Regions from separate parts of the Enterococcus sp. AZ128 genome, predicted to be linked through region 2. Evidence: predicted binding sites of a transcription regulator. Region 2 holds the regulator's gene; each other region holds the start of a gene.
What was found. The regulator NrdR, encoded in region 2, represses ribonucleotide reductase genes. The targets are predictions, from matches to a motif close to ACACNATATATNGTGT.
Positions count from the first base shown of each region.

Region 1: a site for NrdR is predicted at 3,404-3,419, ahead of IGI38_RS11955 (deoxynucleoside kinase). Genes of this name have one in related genera too.
Region 3: a site for NrdR is predicted at 5,168-5,183, ahead of nrdH (glutaredoxin-like protein NrdH). Genes of this name have one in related genera too.

Region 1 covers NZ_JBIORZ010000002.1:24,785-31,190, forward strand. The annotation lists gene IGI38_RS11940 (ATP-binding protein) at 1-568, opposite strand, end outside; gene IGI38_RS11945 (hypothetical protein) at 821-1,720, shown strand; gene pnuC (nicotinamide riboside transporter PnuC) at 1,786-2,529, opposite strand; gene IGI38_RS11955 (deoxynucleoside kinase) at 2,584-3,291, opposite strand; gene IGI38_RS11960 (SIS domain-containing protein) at 3,510-4,514, opposite strand; gene IGI38_RS11965 (SIS domain-containing protein) at 4,534-5,589, opposite strand; gene IGI38_RS11970 (PTS system mannose/fructose/sorbose family transporter subunit IID) at 5,605-6,406, opposite strand, start outside.
Region 2 covers NZ_JBIORZ010000001.1:1,041,400-1,047,805, reverse strand. The annotation lists gene dnaI (primosomal protein DnaI) at 1-762, opposite strand, end outside; gene IGI38_RS05145 (DnaD domain protein) at 762-2,075, opposite strand; gene nrdR (transcriptional regulator NrdR) at 2,088-2,561, opposite strand; gene coaE (dephospho-CoA kinase) at 2,748-3,347, opposite strand; gene mutM (DNA-formamidopyrimidine glycosylase) at 3,350-4,183, opposite strand; gene polA (DNA polymerase I) at 4,363-6,406, opposite strand, start outside.
Region 3 covers NZ_JBIORZ010000001.1:376,097-382,502, forward strand. The annotation lists gene IGI38_RS01720 (ABC transporter permease) at 1-1,254, shown strand, start outside; gene nrdF (class 1b ribonucleoside-diphosphate reductase subunit beta) at 1,448-2,413, opposite strand; gene nrdE (class 1b ribonucleoside-diphosphate reductase subunit alpha) at 2,493-4,652, opposite strand; gene nrdH (glutaredoxin-like protein NrdH) at 4,883-5,101, opposite strand; gene IGI38_RS01740 (FeoA family protein) at 5,480-5,950, shown strand; gene feoB (ferrous iron transport protein B) at 5,951-6,406, shown strand, end outside.

The DNA of each region.
Region 1 (6,406 bases), on a different contig from region 2:
TAATGAACCCTTTCAACAAATTATCCGATATCATTTTTTCGCTGTTCTCTAAATCATGAGCTGACTTGGATGCGATCAATATACCATCCACTTTATCCGAGATAACAATTTTAGAAAGCACATAGGATGTTTGGTTCGGGTCGCCTTTAAGATCACGTTTGATAGTTTTCTCTACAGGATTACCCTGTTCTATTTCCTGCAACTCTGATTGATTCAAGATAGAATTTGAAATGCTGGACATATTATCAGGATAGATCACATTTTTTTTGTTATCAATCAGTACGAAATTAATCCCTTTTTGAGCTAATACTTGTTCAGCATTATTTAGATAGAGCACCAAGATCTCTTCCCAACCTAATTCCCCATAAGGAGTCATAAAGAGGCCTGATGAATCTGATTTCAACTTATTTAATGAGTCATTGACAGATTCAATATACTTTTCGATCTCATTATAGTTCTGAGTGACCAAAGTTCGCTTATTGATATTCGTGAAGGATACACCAATCAAAACGACTGTTAAAATAATAAGTAACCAGAATGCCAATAACTGCTGATACAAATATTTCATAATGTCTCTCACCTGTTCTGTTTATTGATTATCCCTACAATAACTTATATTCCAAGCAAATTCTTAGAAGTCATTAAAAAATCAAATATTTTTCTTATTTAATGTAAGAATGATTCGTATTAAAAAAAATACTGATAAAAGGCTTAATCACCAATCAGCTTTTCTATCTTCCTACAGAATGCTACACTTATAGTAATTTGAAACGATCCCACGGCTTTCAATAATTAATAAAATGTGAGGAGTATTGATTAGATGAATGAAAACTCAAAGATAGATTCTGCCCTGCAATTAAAAAAATATGTTAGAAACCAACAGTTATCTAATACAGCAGAAATACAGTCTTACTTAGAAAATTCAGAGATCATCGCAAAAATATTAGCTGAACCTTATCGGACAGATACCTTCACAGGCCTTCGGAAATTAGAGTTTTTATTAGTCGAACTTTCAGAGATTCCTTATTTTGACCACCTGGACCAAGTTCAATCGATGTTAGAAACACTTTATACCTCAACAAATTTCGAGGAAGGCTTTTCGTTAACGGGAAAACAGGCCGGCGTTTTGGCTTGTCATAATGCAATTTGTACACTGATTTTCCTTCGCGCTGGAAAAAAAGAGTGGGCAGAGCAAGGGGTTAAATGGATTATTATCTTTCTGCCATTCGCTAAAAACGAGCCTTCGAGTTGGCATGGAAAGGATCTTTTTCATCGTTTTGGCGGTTGTGTTGGGAATGGCCCTTGTTACGATGGATTAGTAAAATCGGTCAAAGTACTTTCAGAGTATTCTGCAAAGTATGGAAATTTCCCTGGTCTTCAAGAAAAATTAACCCAAGGATTGAACTATATTTTGAACCATCGCATCATTTTCCATCAAGACAATAACGACTATTTGTATAATGATTTGATCACACTTTTCTATCCCTACCCATATCGCACAAATGTTATAGAGATACTGGGCGTTATGAAGAACGAAAACCTGCTTGCTAGGCCAGAATGTCGAGCCGCTCTTGATTATTTAAAATCAAAACAACAGCAGGACAATTATTGGCAGTCAGAGAAGATTTTTATGAAAAGCTCTTGGATACCGTTTGATTCGTTGAAAAAACCAGGAATCTGGATAACCGACGAAATCGAATGGCTCTTCTCAAACGAATAGATTACTCGAAAAAAAGATCTTAATGACATAGAAATTAGTCATTAAGATCTTTTCTATTGCTTGGATTAATGGCTCAAATGATAATATTCTTCTTCCATCCGCTGCATTCTTTCCCGTTCCTTCTTGTTGTACCAGGGAGAAACAGTAAACGCTAGAACGTCATTGATCAAATAAACTGAGCTATTAACAAACATCGCCAAACTTGCGGAACCATGTCTGAATGACATGTACCAAAGAACCATTTGCGCTAGCCCTGAAGCCAACCACCAAAAATACTGATTATTGTAGCGTAAGAAGCTAATGATTCCAGCACTTAGACTAATTGAAAAAGCAATCGCATCGATCCAAGGACGAGGATCATCGGTAAACCGTTGAATCAAAAAACCTGAAGCAAAATAGACAATAATCGTACTTGCAATCGCAATGATCCATGTTTTACCAGTAAAATTGCGGATTTTTGACGCCATATTATGATTCCACTCTTTACTTAGTAATACAGGAATATCCAGCGTAATCATATAAGCAATTTGTTCGCCGATACTTAAATAATTTTTAGCCGAGTAACCAACATAAATAAAGCAAATTGCGGAAAGAATCCCTAATACGCCATTGATCGATTTTGCTGCATTAATAGAAAGAATACATAGTACCCCCAAAGTCGTTCCGATGAATGTGATCACAGTGAGTAGTGTGATCGACTGATTCACTAAGGTCATCACCTGACAACCTAAACTAAAGAAAAATAAATAGTAATTTTGTTGCGGCCATCCTTTTAATTGATGAAGTAAAAACTTGAAATAATTTAACATGATTGGCTCCTTCTAAAAACAGTCGTTCTTTATTTGTTCATAAAGCAGGAAATACTAAAAAATACCTTTTTCAATATTTCCTTTTGAATAGTAGTTAGAGTTTTTGAACTCCAATAAGTTTAACCTGTTCGTTTCTTCCTTGATCTGCTTAATGACTGTTTCAGCCGCTTGCGGATCAGCAACAAAATCGTAGCGATCACCATCGATCTGAATTTTCGGACAGATAGTAAAACTGTCATACCATTTTTCGTAACGTTCATTGACCATTCGATAATAATCAAAAAGCTCCGGATTTGTGGCAATTTGTTCATAATCACGTCCGCGTTTTTCGATCCGTTCCAGCATCACATTAAAAGAAACTTTGATGTGGACCAGCAAATCTGGTCTTTTTTTCGGAGCAACTTGTTCCAGTTCCTTTAGCATCGTATCAAGTAAACTGTCGTATTGCAGCACTTCATCCTGACTTACACGACCTAGATCTGCGTTTAAATGAAAAAGCAGACTATCCTCATAAATCGAACGGTCCAACACATTATCCGCTTGCTTTAAAGCATCTTTCATCGCCAAAAACCGTTTATTTAAAAAGAATATTTGAAGCAGAAACGTATATTTTTCTGGATTTGAGTAAAACAATGGCAGTACTTCGTTATCATCCACATTTTCGTAAAATGGTTTTGAATTCATTTCTTGTGACAGCATATCCGTCAGACTGCTTTTACCGGCTCCGATCGTACCAGAGATTAATAGCATCGTTTCATCCATCCCTTCATAGTAAAATTAATTTTTTTCTTTCAAATCCTTGATAATAGTACTCCTAAATTTTTTTGAAGTAAAGACTAGATTTTGTGCATTTTTAGTGATATGCAAAAAAACAACACTATATATAGTGTTGTCGATTTCACAATAATGAATGTGCTTTCTTTATTATTTTACATATTTTCTATAAAAAACCTCTTTGCCATGGCAAAGAGGTTTACTGATTAATAATCAAACTGACGGTAGTAACGGCGAATATCTAATGGATGACAATTCAATTTTTCAACATGAGCATCAATCCGCTGTGTTACACAATGCATCAACAAATGCGGTAAGACCCTTCCACGATTCTTTTCACTGATACCATCAATTGGGTAATCTTTCGAATCGATAAGAGTATAGTTTCCGCAAATGCGTGGTAATAGATTTTTTACTCGCTCTGCTAAAGAACGTTGTTCATCTTCACCTAAGAATAGCGTTACCGCTGTTGTTTCATCAACGATCTCCAGTGTTCCATGTAAGAATTCTGCAGCATGAATTGATTTAGAACGCAACCAGCTTTGTTCTTCCCAATAACACATCGCATAAGAGTAGACAGCACCCCATTGATTTCCAGCACCAATGAAATAATGCATGTCATCATGACGATGTTTTTCAGCGAATTCTCGACCGAAATCCTCTGCTTGTTTCTCAGCCTCAACTAAGCCTTTTGCCAAATATTTTTCTAGTTCAGCATAATATTCCGCGTAGTCTGGGAAATCGCCATTATTGTGCATCAAACGATCAGCCGCCATAAAGAACTTGATTTGCTCCGTGCCGGGAGCTGGATACGTAATTACATGATCGCAGCTCTCTGCCAGACTAGTTTCTGCTGTATCGATAAAACCAAGCAACGTTGCACCAACTTTTTTAATTTCTCCAACTGCTTTTACTACTTCCTCGGTTGTTCCTGTCACAGAAGAAAGGATCACAAGTGATTCCTTAGTTAGTCTTCGATTTCCAGTAGTGTAATACTCCGCAGCGTGCTGAACATAAACAGGCAAATCACTGCGCCCGTTAATATAGGTTACTGCCTGCATAGCTGAAGCGTAGGTTCCGCCAATTCCTAGATAAAAAATAGCATCGTAGCCCTTTTCCAAAACTTCATCAATAATCTTTTCAACCTGCGGACGTAACGCTAAAGCTCCTTGAATATCATCGATCTGTTGCTGTTCATCAAATTTCAACATGTCATAAACTCCTCAACTTTTATATTTTACTCTTTAAAACAGAATCAAAATCATCAAAAATTCGTTTACTTAAATCAATACCTTTGGCCGTAGCCGTTCGATAGGCCATCAATTGAAACGGAATAATCAATAGCAATGGAGAAAAGATCTCTGAAACAGTAATATCTAATCCTAAGGTATCACTATCAGAACTTTTTTCTGTTGTTACTCTTAGAATATTTCCCACATAGCCAGCCATATAATCTGCCAGTGCTTGCGATCGGCTTAAATTTACACTTGGTGTTTCAATAAAGAATAGCGTGTGCTCCCAATCAGCCTCTAAATAAGGTCCATGCATATATGCCTCCAGCTCAAAGCCTTGGCTGGGACGACGAACCGTTTCAGTGAATTTTGTTTCAAATTCTTTTGCTGTTCCCAAATTTGGACCATAACCTAACGCGACAAAACGACCGCCAAGCTTTAATAGATTTTCATGCTGTTCAAAAAAAGCATTCGATTTATCGATCACTGTTTGAATAGTGCTGATTATCTCAGATAATTCTCGCTTTAAATCTGTTAATTGCTGTTCATCAATATGATCTTTTGAGACACCTACTTTAATCGCAAGCAACAGCAGCTGGAAGACCGTCGCTGAAAATCCTTTAGTAACAAATCCAACTGTTTCGATCCCCATATTCAAATCAATCACGTTATCAACCACTTGGGCAATTGGACTCTCTAGGTCACTTGTTAAAACGATCTGCTGAATCTCGCACCCATTCAATTTATTTAGGGCATCAATCGTTGAAGCACTTTTCCCACTTTGAGAAACCCCAATAATCGTATCCGTTCCTTTTATCAGTCGCCCATAATGATTAAAATTGTAGGGCTCTTCAATCGTGATATTAATATCCGCGAGTTTCTCGAATGCAATTTTGGCAGATAAACACGCATTAAGAGAAGAGCCGGTAGCCAAAATAGTTACTGCATTCATTTTGGCCAGATTTGCATCAGCAGAAAAATCATACTCGTTCAAAATTTTGGACAATGTTTTCTGCTCTTGATGGATATAATCAAGCATCGTCATTGTTGTCATACTATTCCTCCATTCTTAAAAGAAACCGATCCATGAACCAAGGATGCCGAAAATAGCTAATCCTAGCAAAATCGTCAAGGCCTTTACCTCTTTTTTCAGCAGATAGAAGACTGCACCAAACGCTCCAAGAGATAATATTCTAGGTACGATATCATCAAAAATATTTTGAACCGTCACAGCATTTTCACCAGTACCGATTTTTAATGGAATGTTGATATCAATCATTGAAGCTGTCATGCCGCCTACGACCATCAGCCCTATGATTGACGCTCCCAGCGTTAAGCTTCCCATCATTCCGTTCTCCTGGATCTTCTTCAGGAATCCCGTTCCTAACTTATAGCCCCATGATGTAGCGAAATAGCGGAACAATAAATGAGGAATATTAAAGATCAATACGAATAAAATCGGTCCTAAAATATTTCCTTGTACGGCCAACGAGGTTCCCACACCGGTAGCGATCAAGCGCAATGTTCCCCAGAAAAACGAATCCCCAATACCAGCTAAAGGTCCCATCAATGAAGTTTTGATATTATCAATAGTCGAAACATCGAAATTCGCATCATTCGCGTTTTCTTCTTCCATCGCCGCATTGATTCCTAAGATCAAGGTCACGATATGAGGCGTGGTATTGAAGAATTCCAAGTGGCGTTTCAAGGCTCCCGCCATTGCTTCCTTCGTTTTGTATAATTTTTTTAGGATGGGAATCATGGCATAGCAGTAAGCCAAATTCATTTGACGTTCGTAGTTCCACGAAAATTCCATTTGGAATGAACGCCAGAATACTTTGCTCAAATCTTTCTTAGTAATTTTCAACTCA
Region 2 (6,406 bases):
TAATTGTTCTTGCATTCGATGTTGCAAGATCACCCCTAGCACTTCATCTCTGATCCAAGCACTCATGGAATCAGCACCAATATCATCAATCATCAAGATTGGTGCTCGTTTTACCCCATCTAATTTAGGCCCCACTTTATCATTCGATATTGCTTGCTTCATTTCACCAGCAAAGGTCGGAAAATGTAAAAGTGTCGTTTCAAACCCTTTGACGGCTAATTCATGGGCAACGGCTCCTAACAGATACGTTTTCCCGACACCAAAATCACCAACTAGAAACAAGGCTTTATGAAACATTTTGGAACTAGCTTCGTATTGATTAATAAAGTCCAACGAAGCCTCTAATGCTTCACTTCGGCCAGAAGTAACTTCAAATGTTCGGATAGAGGCTTTTCGAATATCTTTTGGCATATCTAAAGAATTCACGCGATTTCGAATCTCTTCCTCACGTTTTAAACGCAGCAACTCATCGGTTGGAACATAGGTCACATCAATAAAATGAAAGTTTAGACTCAATTGCGGCTCATAACCTGGCGCGATCATAGTAGGATCAGAAGATAAGTATTTTTTCTTTTCTTGTACAAATTCATATAATTTCGCAAAAGATTTCTCGATGTCTTCTTGTGCTAACTTCTCTTTGTGCTCTTCAATGAATTGACGCACATCTGGATCAGCTAAAACTTCCTCCATCATTTGACGATAACGGCCATCGACTCCCCGGCTTTTAATGATGCGATTCAATTCTTTTCCTACATCTTCCATCAATCGTCACCTTCTTTACTTAAATATTCTGCTAACTTACGGTTCAATTCTGCTTCTTTCTCTGGTGATAATTTTGACTCCTTCGGCGGTTGTTTGATATGCTCCGGCAGAGACTCTTTTCGACCCGAGCCACGTTTTTGATACGTTGAACGATTTGTTTGTGGTTTTCGAACTAATTTTTGATTATTCTCTCTTACATGAGTTATCGCTGCCTCTGGAGTAGTAATTTTTTTCTGCGCCCAATCATTAGCAATCGCATTTAAATAGTTCGCATTGATAACCGCTTGGTTTTGAATCACCAATATATAATTGATAATGATATTGATTACACTTTTAGGGAGTAAGTTACGTCCAATCAGTTCTTCCAAAAGTCTGACCTCTGTATTCGTCTCAAATCCGCCTTTTTCACGCTTAATTGCACGTAAGAAAGTAACAGGTGCAATTTTTTTGCTTTGTGCAATAATTTCTAATTCTTGCGGAGAAAAACTGCCAGTTACCATTAAACCGTCTGTAATTATTTCTTTAGACGAAGAGGAAACGTTTGGTCTTTTTTCTTTGTTGATCAACTGACGTAAATAATTAAAATTCAAACCGGCTTTTTCACCAGCAGCCGCTTTGGCTATAAATTCAGCTAAATCTAGTTCATTCACTCCATACAGTGTTTGGAATGTTTGGATTTTTTCTCGCTCATCAACACTCAAAATCAAATTGAATCGTTTCAACTGTTGACTAAATAAGGTCCAATCAAAATCCGTATGAATAGAGAAATCTTCTTGCGTCTGTTCCAAAATCTCTGATTGACTACTAAAAGATTTCTCATCCAGTCGATAGACCTCACGAAAACGTTTCGTAATGTTTTTGGCTTTTTTTCTATTAAACAGCTTAGGTTTAAAACGTTCAACTAAGCGCTCAAAACGACGTCGCCCAATTTTTTCCATCAATAAATAAGCCATCAAAGGATCTTGAAAAAATTTTTCTGGATTAAGTGGCAAACGCAATTGATAGATCAAGCTCATACCAAGCTCATCATCTATTTTTTCATAGGTTTCTAATAAACCGATACCTTCAAGATGTTCCCGTGCTTTCACTAAATTCATCAAACCAGTATCTACTGCCGCCAACAAATCCGTATGCATCAAGCTAGGGCTTGTGCCTTCAATTGTGACATCACTCGTCAAAGTCAGATACAAACTTAACGCTGTACTTCCGATGATCGGTTGATATAAATATAGTAAAGCATCTTGTTTACTTTGGTCAAATTGTGGCTCACCATAGACCATATAAAAGGTGCTGGGTTTTAGTTCTTCTGCCACTAAAAATGCCCCCTACTCTTCATCCGTTGACTTGGCTTTGTCAACGATCTCCTGTAATTCTTTCAAGAACACGGACATATCTTTGAACTGCCGATAAACACTCGCAAAACGAATATAGGCGATTTCATCAACTTCCATCAAGTCTTCCATGACAAATTCTCCCACTTGACTTGTCGGAACTTCATTTTCTCCCATACTGCGTACACGATTTTCTACGTGATCCACGATTTGTTCCATTTGCTCCATTGCCACTGGACGCTTTTCAGCAGAACGAATAAGCCCGCGTAAAATTTTATCACGGTTAAATTCTTCACGATCTCCGTTGCGTTTTACAACTAATAAAGGGGCTGCTTCGATGCGTTCAAAAGTTGTAAAACGGAACCCGCAGCTTTCGCATTCTCTTCGACGGCGAATCGCTCGCCCGTCATCGGTTTGTCGGCTATCAATTACTCGAGAATTATTATGATTACATCTTGGACAACGCATAATTTCACCTACACTTTCTTAATATTGAATAAGATCACTGACTAAACATGAAATCTATTTTGTTATATAGAATAGTTTTTTAAAAACAAAAATTTGTCGAAAGAAAAATTTTTTTTTTTATATAACAAGAGTTTACCATAACCAGCTCGCTAAAAAAAGCGTCGTAATACTACGACGCTGAAATCTTTAAGAAACAAATTTTTTATCCTGTAACCAATTAAGAACTTGTTGACGCGTTGTTTCTTGTGAACGGCAATTATCAATAACGATATCCGCCCGCATTTTCTTTTCTTCTAAAGAGAGCTGGCTATTGATACGTTCCAAAGCACCATCTTTTGACAAAGCATTTCTTGCCATCAAACGCTTTAATTGAATTTCTGGTGTAACATAAACCACTGCTACTTTATCCATCATCGCTTCATAATTTCCCTCGTATAACAATGGAACATCTACAATGACTAAGTCGCTCTTTTTTTTAGCGACTTCAACTTGTCGTTCAATCTCACTTCGAATAAATGGTTCTAGTGTTTCATTTAACAATGCTCTCTTTTGTTCATTCTGAAAAATAATATCGCCCAGTTTTTTTCGGTTTAATTGACCGTCTTTTTCAATAATCGCTGAACCAAATACCTTTTCCAAAACCTTCAATCCTTCAGTTCCAGGTTCCACTACTTTTCGCGCAACGATATCCCCATCTACAACAGCAAAGCCTTCCGCTTTGAAAAAATCCACAACTGTTGACTTTCCACTAGCAATACCACCTGTGATACCTAACACAAAACTCATCCCTACACCTTCTTTAGTTTCTGACAATGAGGACAAAGATGTGTCCCTCTTTGAGCAACTTTGATCTTAATAATCGGTGTTCCACATCTTGAACAAGGTGTACCTGTCTGTCCATATACATGCAGTTCCTGTTGAAAATGACCGGCTTCCCCTAATGCGTTCAAGTAGGTTCGAATTGTCGTACCACCAGCTTCTTTAGCTTTGGTTATTACTTCGATGATTGCCTTTCGCAAATTTTGAACAGTCTTAGCATTCAAAGTACTGGCTGGCTGTTCTGGATGAATTTGGGCTAACCACAAAACTTCATCAACATAGATGTTTCCTAATCCGGCCACAACTTTTTGATTTAATAGTAGTGGTTTAATCATCGTCGTCGATTTTTTCAACTGTTGTTTGAAATCCGCTAGATCAAAATCTTCATCAGTTGGTTCTGGACCTAATTGCATCAGACCTTTATAATCCTTCGCAGTTCCCTTTTTCAATAAGGCCATGCGGCCAAATTTTCGTACATCATGATAAACCAGTTCTGAGCCATCCGTAAAAATAAACCGTACATGACTATGTTTATCTAAAACAGTAGGTTGATCAAAATACTCATATTTCCCTTCCATCCGTAGATGCGAGACCATTTCGTAATGAGTAAATTGGAAAATCAAATACTTTCCACGTCGTTCAACGGCTTCAATGGATTCGCCAATTAATTGCTGCTGAAAAATTTCAATTTCAGGAAATTCGATAATTCGTGGCCAATAAACATCTATTTTAGCAATAGTTTTCCCGTTAACTAAAGATACTAATCCTTTTCTGACTGTCTCAACTTCGGGCAATTCTGGCATAACTTCCCACCTCTAAATCTTCTTATTAATATAACTATAAGCTTAATATCCTTTTTAGTAAAAGGACAATACTAACTTTCTAAGACAAGAGACCGTTCCAAAGTTTCTGGTTCAGTCTCTCAAGTATATATTTAGTACAATAGTCATACAAAATAAAGTAATTCAACTTTTGATCTCATTTATTTTGCTTCATACCAAGTTTTACCCCAGCTGCTATCTGTTAATAATGGTACATCTAGTTGCACTGTATTCTCCATTACTTCCTTGACCAATTTATCTAATTGTTCTAATTCATTTTGAGGTGCTTCAAACACAAGCTCATCGTGTACTTGCAATAGCATAGTAGCTTGAAGTTTTTCTTCTTCCAAGCGTTTTGCCATTTCAATCATTGCTAATTTCAAAATATCTGCCGCGCTTCCTTGGATTGGTGTGTTGATGGCAGTCCGTTCAGCAAATGAACGCAGATTAAAATTACGGGCATTGATATCCGGTAAATAACGACGGCGATTATATAAAGTAGCGGCATACCCCTTGTCCTTTGCTTCCCGAACACTTTCCTCCATATAACGTTTCACATCTGGATAATTTTCAAAATAAGTATCAATATATTCTTGTGCTGCTTTACGAGTGATTCCTAAGTTTTGTGATAACCCATAATCAGAAATACCATACACGATCCCAAAGTTGACAGCCTTGGCATTTCGTCGCATGTTCGGTGTTACTTCATCTTCAGAAACATTGAAGACTCGCATCGCAGTACTGGTATGAATATCCATGCCATCACGAAACGCTTGTTTCAAGTGCTCATCACCAGAAATATGTGCTAGTACACGCAACTCAATTTGAGAATAATCGGAAGAATAAATCAACCAATTTTCATCTCTCGGAACAAAAGCTTCACGAATTTTCCGCCCTTCTTCTAAACGAATCGGAATATTTTGCAGGTTTGGATCAACTGAACTCAATCGTCCCGTTTGAGTTAGTGTCTGAATATAGCGGGTATGAATCTTATTGTCGCCTTGAATGACTTTCAATAACCCTTCTACATAAGTTGATTGAATTTTAGCGATTTGACGATAGTTTAAAATATGTTCGACGATTGGTGCTTGCTCCTGTAATTGTTCTAAAACGTCCACCGCAGTTGAATACCCAGTCTTCGTTTTTTTGATTACTGGCAGATGCATTTTTTCAAACAAGATCACACCTAGTTGTTTAGGCGAATTAATGTTGAATTCTTCACCAGCTTCCTGATAGATCTTTTGTTCAATATCCTGCAGTCGTTTTGAAAATTCTCCCCGCATCGCTTGTAGTCGCGTTGCATCAACTGTAATTCCTGAAATTTCCATTTCTGCTAGTATTCTAGAAAGCGGCAGCTCCATTTGATAGAATAGTTTGTCTTGTTTCTTTTCTTCCAGTTCCTTTTCTAGTTTACTGTTCAAGAAATGGATAGCTTTGACTTTACGAGCCAAATGCCCAAAGAATACTTCATCATCATCAGGAAGTCCCTTTTTAGCACCTTTACCATAAATTTGTTCATCTGTTTGAATTTCTGTGTAGCCATAATACTGTGCTACTCCTGCGATATCATTGCTATTGTCGTTAGTATCTAACAAATAGGCCGCCAATAGAACATCAAAATTAATGCCCTCTGTTTTTGTACTATAACGATTCAATGCAACATATGTTCGTTTGGCATCGTACACTTTTTTTCCATTCGCCATCTCTAGCCAGTTCTTAAAAGGAATACTTTCAAACAGAGCCAGTTCATTAGTTACGTAGATGTTATCGTTGGTTCCCCAAGCTACACCAACAATGTCTGACAGATGATAGTTATCTTCCATCATCTCAACATATAAAGCAGAATCCGCGCAGAACATCTCTTCTGTAAATTCATTCACTACTTTAAATTTGATTTCTTCTAACTCAACTTCTTCTTCTTCAACATTCAATTTGCTTAAGAAACCTTTAAAGTCCATTTCTTTAAAGAAAGGAATCAACTTGTCCAAATCTTTTCCGCTATACTCCAACTCATCAATCGAAATATCAACAGGCGTATCCAGTTTAATCGTAGCTAATTCTTTTGAAAGGAATGCTTGATCTTTATCATTGATCAAATTCTCCTTCATTTTGCTTTTCTTCAATTCATCAATATTTTCGTAAACACCCTCAACGCTGCCAAATTGTTTCAATAATTTGATTGCTGTTTTCTCCCCAACTTTCGTC
Region 3 (6,406 bases), 670 kb from region 2:
AAGAAAAAACAACGTAAGGGATTTATTAATCTGGATCTGCGACGCTTAGTTAATGCAAATCTATCTCGAAATAAAAAAGGGACATTAATTACGATCTTTTCATTAGGAATGATCGGAATTTTATTCGTAGTCATTTCGACTGTGTTTAGCTGTATGAATCCACAGCAGATAGCTCGGGATTCGATTGCAGAGGATTATCGATTGAATATCGCATCAAAAAGCGGCGATAAAATGCGGCCGGATCTTGAGTGGACAGCTATCCAGCAGAACAATCCTCTGAATGCAGAGATGATCAATCAGATCAAAGCAGTCAAAGGTGTTGAAAAAGTGGAGGCGTTCCAATCAATCACTGGAGAAATACCAGCGATCAAAGAAAGTGGCGCAAACAAACCAATGGGATTATCAATCGGCGGTATTTCAAAAAATCAAATGGATCTGATTAAAAGGGATATCAACGAAGGCAGCGCTACTTATGATGAGTTAGACTCTGGTGATAAAGTGGTCGCTACAGGTTATGTGATGGCGAATTATCCAGAGATAAAGATTGGTGATACGCTGACATTCAAGTTTTTTGATGGGAAACGTTCCTTTGAAAAAGACATGAAGGTTATTGCCGGCGGAGATTTCGCGGAATCAATTAGCGGCTATGATAATTTCTTAATGAGTAACGAGGCAATAAAAAAACTGTCAAAAAATAATTTGACCTATTACATCAACATCAAAGCTGCTAAAGGACAAACCGAGACAATCAAGCCAGCAATCGAGAGTATTGTAGAAGCAAATGAGCTTTTCAATTTAAAGAGTTATGAAGAAATTTTGGCGCAGTGGGAAGGTGCACTGCAAATGATGACTGGTGCGGGGTATGCTATTATGTTAGTTCTTGCGATTGTTGGAATCATGAATCTGATCAATACAACGATTGATAGTATTCTTAGTCGAAAAAAAGAACTGGGTGTGATGCAGGCAATTGGGATGTCCAACCGGCAGATGAAACGGATGCTTCAAACGGAAGGATTGGTTTACGCCGGTGGAATACTTTTACTGGGAGTCGGAATCGGCAGTATCTTAGGATATCTAGTCTATCTGTATGCTGAAAGCCACGCACTGATGCAAATAAAAATCTATCAATACCCGTTGCTTCAAGTCGCACTGATGGTAGTGCTGGTCGTCGTTGTACAGTTGATTCTTACCTATGCGACAACCACAATCGTTAATAAAGAGACTGTCATTAAACGAATTCAGGCTTCAGAATAAAAAAAGGAACTGTGACAAAAGTCTTGTCGCAGTTCCTTTTTCCGAACAAACGGTGTGTCAGAAGTAGCTTCTTCTTCGCAAGCTACGCATACAGTTACTGCTAAGTTTCACTAAGCAGAGCTAGCATTCGGAAATTCCTTCTTATTTCTTGAAGCTGACCACTTCTGTCACAACCTCTTTTTTGATGTCACTTTTATTCTAAACCAATCAAATAATCATCATCGTTCATAGCTTCTACTTGACCAAGCAAGTAACCATTGCCGACTTGCGAGAAGAAGTCGTGGTTGCTTGTTCCAGTAGAGATGCCGTTCATCACAATCGGATTGACATCATCGGCAGTATCCGGGAAGAGCGGGTCCATACCAAGATTCATCAATGCTTTATTGGCATTATAGCGTAAGAAGGTTTTTACTTCTTCGGTCCAGCCGATTTCATCATATAATTCTTCCGTGTACCGTTCTTCATTTTCGTACAATTCATACAATAAATCATACATCCATTCTTTCAAACGTTCTTGTTCCTCTTCCGGCTGTTCGTTGAAACCGCGTTGGAATTTGTATCCGATATAGGTTCCATGAACAGATTCGTCACGGATGATCAGTTTAATAATTTCCGCTACGTTAGCCAATTTATTATTTCCTAGATAATAAAGCGGTGTATAAAAGCCTGAATAAAACAGGAAGGTCTCTAGAAAAACGCTAGCGATTTTCTTTTCTAACGGAGTCCCGTTTTTATAAATTTCGTTGATTCGCTCCGCTTTCTTTTGCAAGTATGGATTCGTATTGGTCCATTCAAAAATTTCGTTGATTTCAGTTTTCGTATTTAATGTACTGAAAATCGATGAATAGCTTTTTGCATGAACAGATTCCATGAATTGGATATTGTTTAGTACTGCTTCTTCGTGAGGCGTGCGAACGTCTTCACGCAGCTGATCCATTCCGCTTTCTGATTGAACGGTGTCCAATAAAGTCAGCCCACCGAATACGTACCCCACGGTTTGCTTTTCTAAATCGGATAGTTTGCGCCAATCGTCTAAGTCATTGGACAATGGAATTCGTGTATCCAACCAAAATTGTTCGGTTAGTTTTTCCCACGTCGATTTATCGATGACGTCTTCGATCTCATTCCAGTTAATGGCTTCATAATAAGTTTCTGCCATGGATATTCCTCCTAAGGTAAGTATATAATCACGCATAGCATTCCCTCTCGGACTTCGGTCCGAGAGGGAACAGCCTTTTTTAGATTACGCAGCTTTCACATTGATTTGAGCCGATTTCTTCAGCATCGTCTGTAAAGGTCCGAACATAATAAATAGATTTACAACCTTTATAGAAGGCATAGTTACGTAAAATGTTCAAATCACGTGTTGTTTGTTTGCTTTCTTTTTTCCATTCGTATAACCCGTCAGGAATTTCAGAACGCATAAATAGCGTCAAACTCATTCCTTGATCGATATGTTGCTGAGCTGTCGCATAAACATCAATGACTTTTCTCATATCCATATCGTAGGCAGAAGTATAGTAAGGCAAGGTTTCATTATTCAAGTAAGGCGCTGGATAATAGATCTTACCGATTTTCTTTTCTTGACGTTCTTCGATTAAACGAGTGATTGGGTGCAAGCTGGCACTGGTATCATTGATATAAGAAATCGAACCATTCGGTGCAACAGCTAAACGATTTTGGTGATACAAGCCGTCTTTTTGAACCGCTTCTTTTAATGCTTGCCAATCTTCGGCAGTTGGAACAAAGATATCCTTGAAGATTTCTTTGACTTTAGCTGTTTTTGGTGCAAATTCACCAGTGGTGTATTTATCGAAATATGAACCATCCGCATAAGCCGATTTTTCAAAGTTATGGAAGACGGTCTTACGTTCTTTCGCCAGTTCATTACTTTCCATTAACGTCCAATAGTTTAACAAAGTGAAATAAATATTGGTAAAGTCGATAGATTCCTCAGAACCATACGCCATTAGGTGTTTTGCGAAGAAGCTGTGTAATCCCATCGCCCCTAAACCGATCGTGTGATTCAAGTTATTGCCATTTTGAATGGAAGGAACCACTTCGATATCTGACTCGTCTGTTACAAAGGTTAATGCACGAACCATCGTTCGAACAGATTGACCAAAATCAGGACTTTCCATCAAGTTGACGATATTTGTGGAACCAAGGTTACATGAAATATCAGTACCTAGCACGTCATATTCCTGACGACCATTGATGGTAGAAGGGGTCTGAACTTGGAGAATCTCAGAACAAAGATTACTCATGACAATTTTTCCATCAACTGGGTTCGCACGATTGGCTGTATCAATGTTGATGATATATGGGTAACCAGATTCTTGTTGCAATTTAGAAATTTCATTTTCGAGATCACGAGCACGAATTTTTTTCTTGCGAATATTTGGGTTTGCGACTAAATTGTCATATTCCCTAGTGATATCGACATAAGAATAAGGCACACCGTATTCACGTTCGACACCATAAGGGCTGAATAAATACATATCTTCATTTTTACGAGCTAATTCATAAAATTTATCTGGTACTGTCACACCAAGAGAGAGAGTCTTCACGCGGATTTTTTCATCGGCGTTCTCTTTTTTGGCAGACAAGAACATCTCAATATCTGGATGGAAAACATCTAAGTAAACAACCCCAGCACCTTGACGTTGACCTAATTGGTTAGAATAAGAGAAACTGTCTTCGAATAATTTCATGACTGGAACAACACCGCTTGCTGCACCATCATAACCTTTGATTGGTGAGCCAGCTTCACGCAAGTTAGATAAATTGATCCCTACACCGCCGCCGATTCGTGACAATTGCAGGGCTGAATTGATGGAGCGGCCGATGCTGTTCATATCATCGGTCACTTGGATCAAGAAACAAGAGACTAATTCTCCGCGGCGTTTACGACCAGCATTTAAAAAAGACGGGGTTGCTGGTTGATAACGTTGGTGGATCATTTCATCAGCCAATGACAGAGCTAATTTCTCATCACCATTCGCAAAATACAAGGCGTTGAAAGCGACACGGTCTTCATAGCTTTCTAAATACTCAGTGCCTGCATTGTTTTTCAAGGCATATTGCGAGTAAAATTTATAGGCCGCCATAAATGATTTAAATGTAAATTTTTGATCTGCTAAATAATTAAAGAGTTTTTCGATAAAAGCAGGGGTATATTTTGCAATAAACGCTGCTTCTAAAAAGTCTTCTTCTATTAAATAGTCGATTTTTTCTTGTACAGATGAAAATGTACGGGTATTTGGTTCAACGTTTTCTTTGAAAAAGGCAGTTAACGCTTCTTTGTCTTTATTCAATGGAATCTGTCCATTTACTGGACGGTTGATCTCATTATTCAATTTGAAGTAAGATACTTCACCTAGGTCTTTTAAACTCATCTCGTCACATCTTTCCTTTTTTCTATCGATTTCTTTCAGGTTCATCGAGTTGCTTTTCTACCCAACAGGTCTCATTTTAAACAAAAAAAAGAATCCTTGATCGTTACATAGGTCCATCACTAGATATAGTGGCAGTGAACAAGCAAAACGATTCCTATATAAAGAAGAAAACTTTGCAATCGTGGATCGCAAAGTTTCGCAAAACGGTGCTCTAGAAGCGGCTTCTTAAATTACGCTAATGCTTTTAATTGATCTGGACGAAAACCAATGATGGCTTGTTGTCCGCCGAAAATAACTGGGACACTTTGGAAACCTTGATCTTTTAAAAAACCTAGTGCTTCAGGTTCATTGTCTATATTGACTTCTTCAAATGAAATTTGATTTTCAGTTAAATAACGTTTTGCCATTTTACACTGCATACAATTGTTTTTAGAATAGACTTTTACCATAAGACTACCTCCCTTGATTTCTACAATTACTAGTATAAAAGATGTAGCGAAAAAGTCAATCGTTTAATACCATATATTGTGGTGGTAATTTATTGGTATACTACTCTTTGTGTTTTTTGCAAAAATGTTGAAAACGGACGGTTTCAAAGGAAAATCCCTTTTCATAATTCAAAAAAACGTTACAAGGTGTTTTTTTTCGACAAAAAAGTTTTTTTAATAACGAAAAATACAGATTAGAAACAAATAAATCAGTGATTGTCAAACAAGTTGCTCACAAAAGACACAAAATCCTCGACCATTTATTGACTTTACTAGCAAATGAAGCTATTCTTAGTGAGAAAGATTCTCATTATTAATTAGAGTTAGGTGGAAAAGTGTATGACAACTTTGGCAGATGTTTCATTGAACCAGGTCGTTCAAATTGATGAAATGACTTTAGAAAAAGAATTAAAGCATCGCCTACAAGATTTGGGGATGATCGTCGGTTCAAAGGTTGCCGTCGTGAATCAATCTGGCGATAACGGAATTATTCTATTACATAATACACGGCTGGCTTTATCCCAGTCTTTACTAAAACAAATACTTGTGAAGGATCTAACGGAGGACCAAGAGACATGGGTTTCATTAGATCAATTAAGTGCTGGAGAACAAGGTGTTGTAGTAAATGTCCATGGCACAGGTGCGGTAAAACGACGTTTGATGGATATGGGACTGACTAAAGGAACACAAGTGAAGGTCGTGAAATTGGCTCCTCTAGGAGATCCGATTGAATTACGAGTTCGAGGGTATGAATTGAGTTTACGAAAAAACGAATCAGAGATGGTGGTCGTATCGAAGGAGGCGGAATAGATGGCGAAGACTCATATTGCCTTAGCAGGGAATCCCAACAGCGGTAAAACGAGTACCTTTAATGTTTTAACTGGGACCAATCAGTTTGTTGGAAACTGGCCTGGTGTAACGGTTGAACGAAAAGAGGGTATTTATAAGAAGGATTCTGAAGTAATTATTGATGATCTTCCCGGAATCTACTCGTTGTCACCTTATTCACCTGAAGAAGTGGTAGCGCGAGATTATTTACTTTCAGGAACACCAGATGCCATTGTTAATATTATTGATGGAACGAATTTGGAGCGGAATCTCTATTTGACGACACAGCTGATTGAGACTGGAACTCCCGTGGTTGTTGCTGTCAACATGATGGATATTATTAAGAAAAGCGGCAAACAGATCAATTTGGAAAAATTGGCTTACGCTTTAGGAGTGCCAGTTGTTGGTATCAGTGCGCTGAAGAATTGGGGCTTGGAT